2 regions of the Ramlibacter sp. GCM10027632 genome follow, and region 1 is predicted to be linked to the other one. Evidence: riboswitches for the same ligand, from Rfam matches in the RefSeq annotation. Region 1 holds a riboswitch; the other holds the start of a gene.
The links. A riboswitch is a leader RNA that binds a small molecule or an ion and turns the genes downstream of it on or off. The one in region 1 is predicted to bind glycine.

Region 1 (6,945 bases):
ACTTCAAGGGCCTGAAGTTCCGCGTGGGCGGCTTCAACGGCAAGATCCTCGAGCGCATGGGCGTGGTCCCGCAGAACATCCCCGGGGGCGACGTGTACGCCTCCCTGGAGAAGGGCACCATCGACGCCGCCGAATTCGTGGGCCCCTATGACGACCAGAAGCTGGGCTTCCACAAGGTGGCGCCCAACTACTACTACCCGGGCTACTGGGAAGGCACGGGCCAGGTCGACTTCCTGATCAACCAGAAGGCGTTCGAGGCGCTGTCCCCCGAGAACAAGGCCATCGTCGAAAGCGCGTCGCTGGCGGCGCACCAGACCATGATCTCGCGGTACGACAGCCGGAACCCGACCGCGCTCAAGCAGCTGGTCGCCAGTGGCGCCAAGCTGCGGCCCTTCCCGCAGGACGTCGTCGCCGGCGCGCACAAGCACGCGCTGGCGCTGTTCGACCAGCTGAGCGACACCAATCCCGACTGGAAGAAGATCTACACCGACTACACCCGGTTCGCGGCCGACGCGCACATGTGGTTCCGCTTCACCGAGACCCCGTTCGACCGCTACATGCAGTCGGTGAAGTCTCCGGCCTGACGACGCCCGGCGCCACGGGCCACCACGGCGCCCCGCCGGCGGCATGCCGCCGGCGGGGCGCCTCTCGTTTCAGCTGGCCTGGGCCGCCGAAGCCGTCGCCGTGATCGGCAGGCGACTTCCGGCCGGCTTCGCGCCCTGCGCCACCAGCTCCCCCAGGAGATCGGCGGTCGCTGCGCTCAGCGTCCATCCCAGGTGGCCATGCCCGGTGTTGTAGAACACGTTGGCCTGCCGGCCCCGGCCGACGCGGGGCATCATGTCCGGCATCATCGGCCGCAGGCCAGCCCAGGGCACCACCTGGCGCGTGCTGACCCCGGGGAAGCATTGCTGCACCCACTCGACCAGCGGCCTGATGCGGTCGGCCCGGATGTCGCGATTGAAGCCGTTGAACTCAGCGGTTCCCGCCACCCGGAAGCGGTCGGCCCCGAGGCGGCTGGTGACCAGCTTGGTCTCATCGTCCAGCAGGCTCACGGTGGGCGCCGCCGCCTGGCTGGCGTCGTCCAGCAGGTTCACCGTGATCGAGTAGCCCTTGACCGGATAGACGTTGATGCGGTCGCCCAGCTGCGCCGCCAGCGCCCGGCTGCCCACGCCGGCGCACACCACGACGGCGTCGAAGGATTCGGTCCGCGAGCCCGTGCCGTCGTCCAGGTCCACGCGCGCGCGGCGGCCGTCGCAATCGAGTGACAGCACGTCCTCGCCGTAGAGGAATTTCACGCCCATTCGCGCGCAGGCCGCGGCCAGGCCCTGCGTGAACTTGTGGATGTCCCCGGTGGAATCGCTCTCGGTGTAGTAGCCGCCGTAGTAGTCGCCCGCCAGCGTCGGCTCGATGGCGCGCATTTCCTGGGGCGTGACGGCCCGGCGCTGCAGGCCGCCGGCGGCCAGCAGCTGCGAGACCTTCCCCGCATGCTCGAAGCCCTTGCGGTCCCGGTAGATGTGGAGGATGCCTTCGCGGCGATGGTCGAAGTCGATGCCTTCGGCCGCGGCCCAGGAAAACAGGTGGTCCCGCGCGACGATCGCCAGGCGCGCCGTCTCGATGGTGTTGGACTCGTACTTGGGGATGCTGGCGATGAACTCGGCGAACCACGAGATCTTGTGCCAGGAGGGTTTGGGGTTGACCAGCAGCGGCGCATCCTGGCGCAGCATCCACTTGAGGCCCTTGAGGAGGGTGGACGGATGGGTCCAGGTCTCGGCGTTGGACGCCGAGAGCTGGCCGCCGTTGGCGAACGAGGTCTCCATGGCGGCATAGCGGTGCCGCTCGATGACGGTGACGCCGTATCCGCGTTGGGCCAGGGCGTAGGCGGTGGTCACGCCGGTGATGCCGCCACCGATCACTGCAAAGGTCTTCATCAGGTTGCTCCAGACGTCGAGAAGGGAGTCCGCCGCGCCAGTCGCGCGTCGAACGCCCCCTCTGTTCGGAACCTGAGAGATTCACCTGCGGTCGCGAGGCGCCGCGGGCTTGCTCCTTCGGTGCGCCGGCGGACGAGGCCAGCGGCTCTTCAGAGTATTCGGGTGCGCGGGCCGGTCCTGGGTACCTGAGAGTTTCCGGGGCGGTTGCTCCTTCGGCGCCGCGCCGTGACGCGGTCTCTCCCGGCTCGCGCAGTGGTGGAGGGGTCAGGCGCCAGCGGGCTCCTTCAGGTATCGGGCCACCAGGCCCGCCCAGAAGCGCGCGCCCGGCTCGATGATCTCGTCGTTGAAGTCGTAGCCCGGGTTGTGGACCATGCAGGCGCCCGGGGTCCCCGGGCCGCCGTTGCCGACATAGACATAGCTGCCAGGCACCTTTTCCAGCATGAAAGCGAAGTCCTCGCTGGCGGTCAGCGGCTGGCCCTCGGGATTCACCCGGTCCGGCCCGAACAGGTCCAGCGCCACCTGGGTCGCCAGGCGGGTTTCGTCCGGCGTGTTCACCAGCACGGCGTAGCCGTCACGCCAGTCGATGTCGGCCTTCACCTTGAAGCTGGCGGCCTGCAGGTTCACCAGGTCGCAGATGCGCTCCTTGAGCAGCGTGCGCACCTGCGGGTCCAGGGCGCGCACGCTCAATTCGAGCGTGGCGAGGTCCGGGATGATGTTGTTGGCCGTTCCGGCATGCATGGCGCCGACGGTGACCACCGCGGATTTCAAGGGGTCCACGTTGCGCGACACCACGGTCTGGAGCGCCGTGACGATGGCCGCCGTGGCGACCACGGTGTCGGCGGTGGTCTGCGGCATGGCCCCGTGGCCGCCCACGCCGCGCAGCGTGATGGTGACGTTGTCGCTGGACGCCATGGTCGGCCCCACCCGGAAGTGGAAGGACCCGGCCTCCAGGCCCGGCATGTTGTGGAGCGCGAACACCGCGTCGCAGGGGAAGCGCTCGAACAGGCCGTCCTCCATCATGCGCAAGGCGCCACCGGCGCCTTCTTCCGCGGGCTGGAAGATCAGGTTCAGGGTGCCGTCGAAGTCCACGTCCTCCGCGATCAGGCGGGCCGCCGCCAGGAGGGTGGCGGTGTGGCCGTCATGCCCGCAGGCATGCATCACGCCGGCATGGCGGCTGCTCCATTCGCGCCCGTTGTCCTCGGTGATGGGAAGCGCGTCCATGTCGGCCCGCAGGCCCAGGGCCCGGGAACCGGCGCCGCGCTGCAGGCGGCCCACCACGCCCGTGCCGCCGATGCCCGTCGTGACCTCGTAGCCCCAGCCGGCCAGCTTGGCCGCCACCAGGGCCGCCGTGCGGTGCTCCTGGAAAGCCATCTCGGGATGGGCGTGGATGTCGCGGCGGATCTGGATGAACTCGCCGACGCGCTGCGACAGCGAGTGCCCCAGGTAGGTCTCCTTCATGGCCGCACTCACTGGGGCTGCAGGTTCATCGAGCGGGCGATGGCGCGGTACTTGTCGGTGTTGTCGGCGTAGACCTTGCCCATCGCCGCCAGCGGCTGCGGTCGCGGCACGATCATGGCCTGCGCCTCCAGGGCCGAGCGGACGCCGGGGTCGTTGGCCACTTCGCTCAGGGCCCTGTGCAGGGCCTGCACGATGGGCTCGGGCGTGTCCTTGCGCACGAAGTAGCCCGACCAGGTGTCGAAGACGAAGGTCTTGAGCGGCGCGGCATCGTGCAGCGGCGGGGCCTTCTTCAGAGGCTCCTGGCGATCGGCCGACAGCACTGCCACCGCCTTGAGCTTGCCCTCGTCGACGAGCGCGATCTGGCCCTTGCCGTAGGGGGAGATGAACACGTCCACCAGCCCGGCCATCAGGTCCTGGAAGGCCGGGGCCGCGCCCTTGTACGGCACGTGGGTCATCGGGATGCCGGTCTGCCTGGACATGTGCTCGCCCAGGAGGTGGTACATGGAGCCGGGGCCCACGCTGGCATAGGTCAGGGGCTTGCCGTCGGCCGCGCCCTTGCGGGCATAGGCCAGCAGCTCGTCCCCGTTGCTGGCGGGCAGGTCCCTGCGCGCGAACATCGCCATCGGGTTGATGGTGATCATCTGGACCAGGCGGAAGTCCTCGGGCTTGTACTTGATGGCGGCGTTCGACAGGGGCGCCAGGATCAGCTCGTTGGGCGAGCCCTGGAAGATGACATGGCCGTCGGCCGGGCTGGCCAGCACCTTCTGCGCCGCGATGCCGCCGCTGGCGCCGCCCAGGTTCTCCACGATCACCGGCTGGCCCAGGTGCTTGCCCAGGGTGGTGCTCAGGGTGCGGGCGACCACGTCGGACACGCCGCCCGCCGGGTAGGGAACCATCAGCGTCACCGGCTTGGACGGGAAGGTCTGCGCGGCGGCGGCGCCGGCCAGCGACAGGCCGGCGAGGGTGGCCGCGGCGCGGCGGAGGAAGTGGCGTTTGCTGGCGGTCATGGAGCGGGTCTCGTGTGCGGGGGTTGCCTGCCGGATCAGCAGGTAAGACCCATGCTAGGGAGGGGAAAACGATGTGTCCAATGCATTATTTTCCTGTTCATCATTCGGGGAGCGCATCTTTCTTGCTTTAGCGTGACATGAACATCCGCCACCTCGAACACTTCCTGGCTGTCGCCGAAACCGGGTCCTTCAGCCGCGCGGCGGAGAAGCTGCACCTGACCCAGTCGGCACTGAGCCGCAGCATCCAGGCGCTGGAGTCCGAGGTCGGCGGGCTGCTGCTGGACCGCGTCGGCAAGCGCAACGAGCTGTCGGTGCTGGGCCGCCAGCTGCTGCAGCGGGCGCGGCGCATCGTCCTGGAGGCCTCCGAGCTCAAACGCGGTGCCGAGTTGATGCGCGAGTCCCATGCCGGCGTGATGCGGGTGGGCCTGGGCTCCGGGCCCGGCGCCATCCTGATGACGCCGCTGATGTGCCACATGGCGCTGGCGCATCCCCAGGTGAGGGTCAAGGTGGTGCGGGGGCCGACGCAATTGCAGCTGATCCAGCTGCGGGACCGCCAGCTGGATGCGCTGGTGGTGGACATGCGTCTGGTTCCGCCGGCGGAAGACCTGAACATCGAGCCGGTCGCCGAGATGGCCGGCGGCTGGATGGTGCGCAACGGGCACCCCCTGCTGAGGGAGAAGGTGGTGACGCTGGATGACCTGCTGGCCTATCCCATCGCCTCCACGCCCCTGTCCGATGAGGTGGCCCGGCTCCTGGTCGGCCAGTACGGCCCCAAAGCCAATCCGGCGCAGTTCCGGACGCTGGAGTGCGATGACATCGAAAGCCTGATCGACGTGACCGAGCGCACCGATGCGGTGCTGCTGGGCGTGCTGGCGACCGCGCGGGAGCGGATCGAGGCGGGCTCCCTGGCCGTGCTGCCGGTGCGGCCCGTCCTGAAGGCGACCGCACGGTTCGTCTACGTGACCCTGGCCGGGCGCAGCGAAGCGCCGGTGATGTCGCTGCTGCGCCAGTTCGTGGCGCAGCGCATGGTGGATTGACGCCTGGGCGAGAGGCCGGACTGCGCGTCGAATGGCGGGCCAAAAAAAAGTCCTTGGCATGCAAGGACTTTTTCGAATGTGTGGTGGAGAGGAGGAGGATCGAACTCCCGACCTTCGCATTGCGAACGCGACGCTCTCCCAGCTGAGCTACCCCCCCACGGAGAGCTTCATTGTAACCCCAAGTCCGGCGGCGGATCGGCCTGCGCGCCTTTTTGCGCGCGCGTTGCGAACTGTTGAGTCCTTTGGTGTTCATGGTTAGGATGCGCAGGACAGACCCGTTGTCCACAGGGCCAGCAACTCCAGGGAGAGTCCCGGGCGGCCCGTCAGGCCGCCGCAGCGCATGCTGCGAAGGAGTCCCTCATGGACGGCGACCGCAAGATTTCCCCCAGCGTCCCGGGGCTGTCCCCGCCCTCCGCCGGGCGCATGCGCAGCTTCTCCGACCCCACCCACGACCGCGGCACGCCCGCCGAGGCCGACCTGTTCGGCCCCGCCATCGGCGAATCGCCGGGCGCCGTGGCCGTGGCGATCGCCGGCCAGTTCCCGCGTGAGGCCGACGCGCCAGCGCGGGCCGAGATCGCCGCGCGCGTGGCCGTGCGGCTGGTGGCCGCGGCCTCGCACCTGACCGCGGCCCAGCGCACCGCCGCGATGCAGGCCCTGGTGGCCGGCGCCGGCGGCTGGCGCGAGGCCTTCGAGGCCCTGGCGCGGGCCGGCGAGTCGCTGTCCCCGCCCGTGATCCGCGACCTCATGGCCGGCGTGGCCGAGGGCCTGGGCGGCCGCCACCTGGCCGCCGCGACCCGCAGCGAACTCGTCGCCACCGTGGTGCGAGCCACCGCGCTGGACGCCAGCCCCGGCCTGGCGCCGGTCCCGGCGGCGGCCTGCGTGGAGGCGGTCCTGTCCACCTTCGGCCTGGCCAGCGCCGGCCCGGCCCTGCGCCAGGCCTGCCTGGACGACGTGCTCGAGGCCTTCGCCAGCGTCCCGCGCGGCGACATAGAGGACGGCACGCTCACCGCCCTGGTGGAGGCCTATGGCCTGGCGCTGGAGCTGGACGGCCAGGGGCGCGACCTGCGGGGTTGGCTATTCGATGCCCTGGCCGAGGCGGCCTCGGCCGGCCGGCTCGACGCCGACGGCTTGGGCGAGGCCATCGAGGGCCTGTCCGAAGCCGCCGCCGGCGGCGACGCGGGCAGCGGCCTCGGCCCCTGGCTGCTGGCCCGCACCCTCGAGGCCCGCGCGCAGGTGCAGGGTGACCGCTTCGTGGCGATGGTCGCGGCCTGCGTCCTGGCGCAGGCCCGGCCCACGCTGCAGGTGGAGATGGCGCACGCCCTGTGCGGCCAGGCGCTGGCCGCCGCGCCGCAGCTCGAGGCCCAGGCGCTGCACGACGCGCTGCGGGGCCTGGCCGAAGGCATCTGCGACGCCACCCAGGCCGACTTCGACGCGCCTGTCCAATTGGCCGCCCCGCACCCCTTCGAGCGGGCCGTGCTCGGGCGCGTGCTGATGCACCTGCCGATGCTCGCACCG
Region 2 (6,945 bases), on a different contig from region 1:
GCATGGCCAACGTCACGGGCATGGCGCCCAATCCCGAGTTCTACCTGCTCGGGCGGGTGCCGCGGCAGAAGTAGGGTAGGGCCGGGCCTTACTCGAGGTGGGGCCGCAGCCAGTCGGGCAGCGGCGCCGACTTCTGCCTGGGGAAATCGACCCACACCGTGGTGGCGCCGCCGGCGGCGCAGATCACGTCGGGCTCGCTGGCGCGGGCCATGGTCGCCCAGGTCTCGAAGCTGGTGCGGCCGGGGTCGCTGGCGTACATGCGAAGCAGCACCACGTCGGGGTACTCCAGCTGCTTGTAGAAGTTGCAGAAGGCGTTGACGATCACCGGGCCCTGGCCGGTGGGCGTGGGCGGGCCGCCCAGCGACTGCATCCAGTCCACCCGCGCCATCTCCAGGTAGCGGAAGTAGACCGTGTTGTTCACGTGCCCCATGGCGTCCATGTCGCCCCAGCGCACGGGGAACGTCATCTCGAACACCAGTTTCTTCTTCTCGGGAATCTCGATCTTCATCGGTGGGCCTTGACGGAGGAAAGGATGCCCAGCGTGAACAGCACGCAGGCGACGGATTGTGCGGGGTCGGGCCAGCGGCCCTCCCACGCGAAGGCGTAGAGCAGCGCGAACAGCGTCTCGCTGACGATCAGCTGCCCGCACAGGCTGGCGGACAGCCGCTGGCTGGCCACGTTCCACAGGATCGTGGCCAGCCAGGCCGAGCCCAGGCCGGTGGCCAGGCTCAGGAACAGGTAGCGCCCGGCCTGGGGCTGGGCCAGCATCTCGGCCGGCGACGAGCCCGCCAGAAGCCACAGCGCGAGGGCGCCCAGGCCGGTGGCCACCCCCAGCCAGTTGGCCCAGTCGGTGGCGGCCACCTCGCGGTGCCGGCGCAGCCAGGCGGCATTGAGCAGCGCGAAGGCCGTCCAGCTCGCCAGGGAGACCACGGCCAGCGCCACGCCGCGCCACCAGTGGACGGCCGAGCCCGGCTCCTGCGCCTGCGGCGCGGACATCATCAGCGCCAGGCCGGCCGCCGTGAGCAGCAGGCCCGGCAGCAGCGCCATCCAGCGCAGGTGTCCCGGCTTGCCGAGGAACATCACCCACACCGGGATGGTGCCGATGATCAGCGCGGGCACCTCGGCGCCCGCGTCGCGCACCGCGAACACCAGCAGCGTGTAGTAGCCGGTGAAGCCCAGCAGGCTCAGGCCCAGGGCGCCCAGCGCCTGGCGCAGGGTGGGCAGCGGGCGGCGCGCCAGCGCCATCACCAGCGCGGAGAAGGCGCCGTAAGCCACGAAGCGGCCGCTGGCCAGGTCGACCGCCGAAAAGCCCTCGACCATGCGGGGCATGACGAACACCAGGCCCCACAGGGCCCCGGCCGCGAGGCCCGCCAGGACGCCCCGGAGCACTAGGGTGTGTCCTCGAATTCCCCGGGCCCGCGTTGGGGCGCAATCGGGATGGATTGCGCACCGACGGAGCGCGGCATGGGCTGATGCCCATGCAAGCGACGAGGCGTGCAAGACGCCCGATTTCGCCCCAACCCGAAGGGCTCCTGCCTTGGCGGGCGGTGCGCTGCGTTGCAAAACCGGGCAAGGCGTACAGCCTTGCCCTGGGTTTTGCGCCTTGCGCCCCATCCCGCCAAGGCAGGAGCGCGGCCCGGGGAATCCGATGACACACCCTAGAGGGCGAAGCCATCATCGGCGGCGATGATGGAGCCGTTGATGAAATGGCTCTCGCTGCTGGCGAGCAGCACCAGCAGCGCGTCGAGGTCCTCGGGATGGCCGATGCGCTTGCGCGGGAGCATGTCCACCAGCTTGCGGCCCTGCTCGGTCTGCCAGTGGTGGTGGTTGATCTCGGTGTCGATGTAGCCGGGGCAGATCGCGTTCACGTTGATCTCGAAGCGGCCCCACTCCAGCGCCATCGACTTGGTCATGTGGACCACCGCCGCCTTGGCCATGGCGTACACGCCGATCTGCGGCAGCGGGCGCAGGCCGGCCATCGAGGAGACATTGATGATGCGCCCGCCGGTGAAGGTGCCGGGGGCCGCGCCGCGCGCGCGCGCCAGCATGCGCTTGGCGACTTCCTGCGCGACGAAGAAGGCGCCGCGCACGTTGGTGTCGAAGACGAAATCGAAGTCTTCCTCCGAGACGTCCTGCAGGCGCTGGGTCGTGCCCACGCCGGCGTTGTTCACCAGGATGTCGATGGAGCCGACCTCGGTCTCGGCATGGGCCACGGCGGCGCGGATGCTGTCGAGGTCGGTCACGTCCATGGGCGTGATGTGGGCGTCGCCGCCCTCGCCCTCGATCTGCGCGCGCAGGTCCTTGAGGTTCTCCACGCGGCGGGCCGCGAGCACGACGGCGGCGCCGGCCCGCGCCAGGGTGCGCGCGAACTGCGCGCCCAGGCCGCTGGATGCGCCGGTGACCATTGCAACGCGGCCGGACAGGTCGATGGTGTAGCTCATGTCGTCTCCTCGGGGCGCCAGGGTGCGCCGGAGCGTCCCGCGGCAGGCAATAGAATCGTTCGCGGTGCGCCGGTACCCCTCGGGGCAGCGGCTCAAGACGGACTGGAACCATTATCAGCGAGACAACATGACGCAAGAAGAGATCCTGTCGCAATACGGACCCCGCGAAGCGATGGAGTACGACGTGGTCGTCGTCGGCGCCGGCCCCGCGGGCCTGGCCACCGCGATCCGCCTGAAGCAGCTGGCTGCCGAAAGCGGCAAGGAGGTGTCGGTGGTGGTGCTCGAGAAGGGTTCCGAGCCCGGCGCGCACATCCTGTCCGGCGCCATCATGGACCCGCGCGCGATCAGCGAGCTGTTCCCCGACTGGCAGGCCCTGGGCGCGCCGCTGAACCAGCCCGTCACCGAGGACATCTTCCTTTTCCTCACCGAGCAGGGCGCCACCCGCACGCCCAACGCGCTGCTGCCGAAGAACTTCCACAACGAAGGCAACTACATCATCAGCCTGGCCAACCTCACGCGCTGGATGGCGCAGCAGGCCGAGGCGCTGGGCGTGGAGATCTTCCCCGGCTTCCCCGCCGGCGAGGTGCTTTACCGCGAGGACGGCTCGGTCAAGGGCGTGGCCACCGCCAACATGGGCATCGGCAAGGACGGCGAGCCCACCGAGAACTTCCAGCTCGGCATGGAGCTGCACGCCAAGTACACCGTGTTCGCCGAGGGCGCGCGCGGCCACCTGGGCAAGCAGCTGATCGCGAAGTACAGGCTCGACGAGGGCCGCGACCCGCAAAGCTACAGCATCGGCATCAAGGAGGTCTGGGAGATCGACCCGGCCCGCCACAAGCCGGGCCTGGCCCTGCACAGCGCCGGCTGGCCCCTGGACAACAACACCTACGGCGGTTCCTTCCTGTACCACATGGAGGACAACCAGGTGGCCGTGGGCTACGTGGTCGGCCTGGACTACGCCAACCCCTGGCTCTCGCCCTACGAGGAGTTCCAGCGGTTCAAGACGCACCCCAACATCCGCTGGTACTTCGACACGCCCGAGGGCGGCAAGCCGGCCAAGCGCCTGGCCTATGGCGCCCGCGCGCTGACGGTGGGCGGCCTGCTGTCCCTGCCGAAGCAGGTGTTCCCCGGCGGCGCGCTGGTGGGCTGCGACGCCGGCTACCTCAACGCGTCGCGCATCAAGGGCAGCCATGCCGCCATCAAGAGCGGCATGCTGTGCGCCGAGGCCGCCTTCGAGGCCCTGGGCGCCGGCCGCCAGGGCGACGAGCTCACCGCCTACCCCGAGGCCTTCGAGCAGTCCTGGCTGTACGCCGAGTTGAACAAGGCGCGCAACTTCAAGCAGTGGTTCAAGAAGGGCCTGCCCCTGGCCACCGTCATGACCGGCATCGAGCAGTTCGTGCTGCGCGGGCACATCCCCTGGACCCTGCACCGCGAAAAGCCCGACCACGTGTACCTCAAGCCGGCCGACCAGTGCCCGCGCATCGAGTACCCCAAGGCCGACGGCAAGCTCACCTTCGACCGGCTCTCGTCGGTGTTCATCTCGAACACCAACCATGCCGAGGACCAGCCGGCCCACCTCACGCTCAAGGACGCCTCGGTGCCCGTGAACGTGAACCTGGCGAAGTTCGCCGGCCCCGAGGCGCGCTACTGCCCGGCCGGCGTGTACGAGTTCGTCAAGGACGACAGCACCGGCGCCGACCGCCTGCAGATCAACGCGCAGAACTGCGTGCACTGCAAGACCTGCGACATCAAGGACCCGACGCAGAACATCGTGTGGGTGGTGCCCGAGGGCGGCGGCGGCCCCAACTACGCCAACATGTAAACGGCGCCCGCCTGGCGGCTACAATCGCCGGGTTGTCAGGAGAGCGCCTGCCCCCGAGCAGGCCGCCGAAGGCGCAGGCTCATCGCCGAACGCTCAGGCACCCAGGACTGGCAACGCGCGGCGCTCGCGCCGCGTTTCCTTGCTGGAGAGAGGTACTTTCGCGGTACCCACCGAAGGAGCAAGCCCCCGCGCGGGGTGAATCTCTCAGGTAAAGCGGACAGCAGGGCTCCCCCATGGTCGTACCACATGGTCGTACCATGGCCCGCAGCCCTTTCCCGGAGACCCGGATGTCCGCCCCGAACGCCACCCCTGAGCCCTCCCTGCAGCACACGCCGCTGCACGCGCTGCACCTCGAACTGGGCGCGCGCATGGTCCCCTTCGCGGGCTACGCGATGCCGGTGCAGTACCCGGCCGGCCTCATGGCCGAACACCAGCACACCCGCGCGGCCGCCGGCCTGTTCGACGTCTCGCACATGGGCCAGCTGCGGCTGGTCGGCCCCGACGCCGCGGCCGCCTTCGAGACGCTGATGCCGGTGGACGTGGTCGATCTCGCGGTGGGCCGACAGCGCTACGGCCTGCTGCTCACCGACGAGGGCACCATCATCGACGACCTGATGTTCGTCAACCGCGGCGGCGACCTGTTCGTCGTCGTCAACGGCGCCTGCAAGGCCGGCGACATCGCCCACATCCAGGCCCGCATCGGCTCGCGCTGCGAGGTCGTGCCCCTGCCCGAGCGGGGCCTGCTGGCGCTGCAGGGGCCGCAGGCCGCCGCAGCCCTGTCCGGCCTGGTGCCCGGGGTCGAGAAGCTGGTCTTCATGACCGGCGCCGCCTTCCTGTGGGATGGCACCGAGCTGTTCATCACCCGCAGCGGCTACACCGGCGAGGACGGCTTCGAGATCTCCGTCGAGGCCGGCAAGGCCGAGGCCCTGGCCCGCGCGCTGCTGGCGCAGCCCGGCGTCATGCCGATCGGCCTGGGCGCGCGCAACTCGCTGCGCCTGGAGGCGGGCCTGTGCCTGTACGGCAACGACATCGACACCACCACCACCCCGGTCGAGGCCGGCCTGGCCTGGGCCATCCAGAAGGTGCGCCGCAGCGGCGGCGCGCGCGCGGGCGGCTTCCCCGGCGCCGCCCGGGTGCTGGCCCAGCTCGATGGCACCGCCCCCCCGGCGCGCCGGCGCGTCGGCCTGGTGGCCCTGGAGCGGGTGCCGGTGCGCGAGCACACCGAACTGCGCGACGCGCAGGGCCGACGCGTCGGCGAGGTCACCAGCGGCCTGCTGGCCCCCAGCGTGGACAAGCCGGTCGCCATGGCCTACGTGGACGCCGCGCTGGCAGCCCACGGCACCCGCGTCGACGCCATCGTGCGCGGCAAGGCCGTGCCGATGGAGGTCGCGCCCCTACCCTTCGTGCCGCCCCGCTATTTCCGCGGCTGAACCGCCGCAACGCCCCTCAACGAGACAACAACCGGAGAAAAACCATGACCCTGAAGTTCACCCCCGACCACGAATGGATCCGCGCCGAGGGCGACGGCCCCGCCACGGTGGGCATCACCGTGCACGCGCAGGATGCGCTGGGCGACGTGGTGTTCGTCGACCTGCCCGAGGTCGGCCGCAGCTATGCCAAGGGCGAGGTCGCCGGCGTCGTCGAGTCCGTCAAGGCCGCGGCCGACGTGTACATGCCCCTGGACGGCGAGATCACCGAGGTCAACGAGGCCCTGCGCGCCGACCCGTCGCTCGCCAACAGCGACCCGCTGGCCGCCGGCTGGTTCTTCAAGGTCAAGCTGGCCAATCCCGCCGAGGTCGACGCCCTCATGGACGAGACCGCCTACGACGCCTTCGCCAAGAACGGCGCCTGACCCTTCCTCCCCAACACCTCTGACGGACCCGCCGCGATGCTGATGCAAGCCGCCCGCCCGCTGGGCGAACTCGAGAACCCCAGCGAATTCATCCCGCGCCACATCGGCATCTCCGAGGCCGACGAGCGCCACATGCTCTCGGTCGTGGGCGAAGCCTCGCGCCGCGCCCTGATCGAAGGCATCGTGCCGCGCTCGATCGCGCGCAGCACCGAGATGAAGCTGCCCCCGGCGGTGACCGAGGCCGCCGCGCTCGCCGAGCTCAAGGCCATCGCCTCGCGCAACAAGGTGATGCGCAGCTTCATCGGCCAGGGCTACTACGGCACGCTCACGCCGCCGGTGATCCTGCGCAACATCCTGGAGAACCCGGCCTGGTACACCGCCTACACGCCCTACCAGGCCGAGATCAGCCAGGGCCGCATGGAGGCGCTGGTCAATTTCCAGACGATGGTCTGCGACCTGACCGGCATGCCCATCGCCAACGCCTCGATGCTGGACGAGGCCACCGCCGCCGCCGAGGCGATGACGCTGGCCAAGCGCAGCGTCAGGAGCAAGTCCAACCGCTTCGTGGTCTCGGGCGACTGCCACCCGCAGACCATCGAGGTGGTGCGCACCCGCGCCAAGCCCCTGGGCCTGGAGGTGCTGGTCACGACGACCGCCGATGAATGGGCCGCGGCCCTGGCCGGCGAGCACTTCGCCGCGCTCGCGCAGTACCCGGCCTCCACCGGCCGGATCGACGACCTGCGCGCCGACGCGGACAAGACCCACGCCCAGCACGGCGCCTTCATCGCCGCCGCCGACCTGCTGGCCCTGGCGCTGATCGTGCCGCCCGG

Region 2: linked by a shared signal. The riboswitch ahead of gcvT (glycine cleavage system aminomethyltransferase GcvT) and the one ahead of ACFQZY_RS18055 (D-amino acid dehydrogenase) in region 1 are both predicted to bind glycine.

What each region holds. Positions count from the first base shown of each region.
Region 1 covers NZ_JBHTGW010000015.1:32,838-39,782, reverse strand. The annotation lists gene ACFQZY_RS18060 (TRAP transporter substrate-binding protein) at 1-584, shown strand, start outside; gene ACFQZY_RS18055 (D-amino acid dehydrogenase) at 654-1,928, opposite strand; glycine riboswitch at 2,091-2,181, opposite strand; gene ACFQZY_RS18050 (M20 aminoacylase family protein) at 2,193-3,386, opposite strand; gene ACFQZY_RS18045 (Bug family tripartite tricarboxylate transporter substrate binding protein) at 3,395-4,393, opposite strand; gene ACFQZY_RS18040 (LysR family transcriptional regulator) at 4,531-5,430, shown strand; tRNA gene ACFQZY_RS18035 (tRNA-Ala) at 5,512-5,587, opposite strand; gene ACFQZY_RS18030 (hypothetical protein) at 5,791-6,945, shown strand, end outside.
Region 2 covers NZ_JBHTGW010000001.1:368,152-375,096, forward strand. The annotation lists gene ACFQZY_RS01650 (peroxidase-related enzyme) at 1-74, shown strand, start outside; gene ACFQZY_RS01655 (acyl-CoA thioesterase) at 89-508, opposite strand; gene ACFQZY_RS01660 (DMT family transporter) at 505-1,389, opposite strand; gene ACFQZY_RS01665 (SDR family oxidoreductase) at 1,659-2,441, opposite strand; gene ACFQZY_RS01670 (4Fe-4S dicluster domain-containing protein) at 2,569-4,263, shown strand; glycine riboswitch at 4,290-4,383, shown strand; glycine riboswitch at 4,396-4,494, shown strand; gene gcvT (glycine cleavage system aminomethyltransferase GcvT) at 4,551-5,693, shown strand; gene gcvH (glycine cleavage system protein GcvH) at 5,738-6,115, shown strand; gene gcvP (aminomethyl-transferring glycine dehydrogenase) at 6,152-6,945, shown strand, end outside.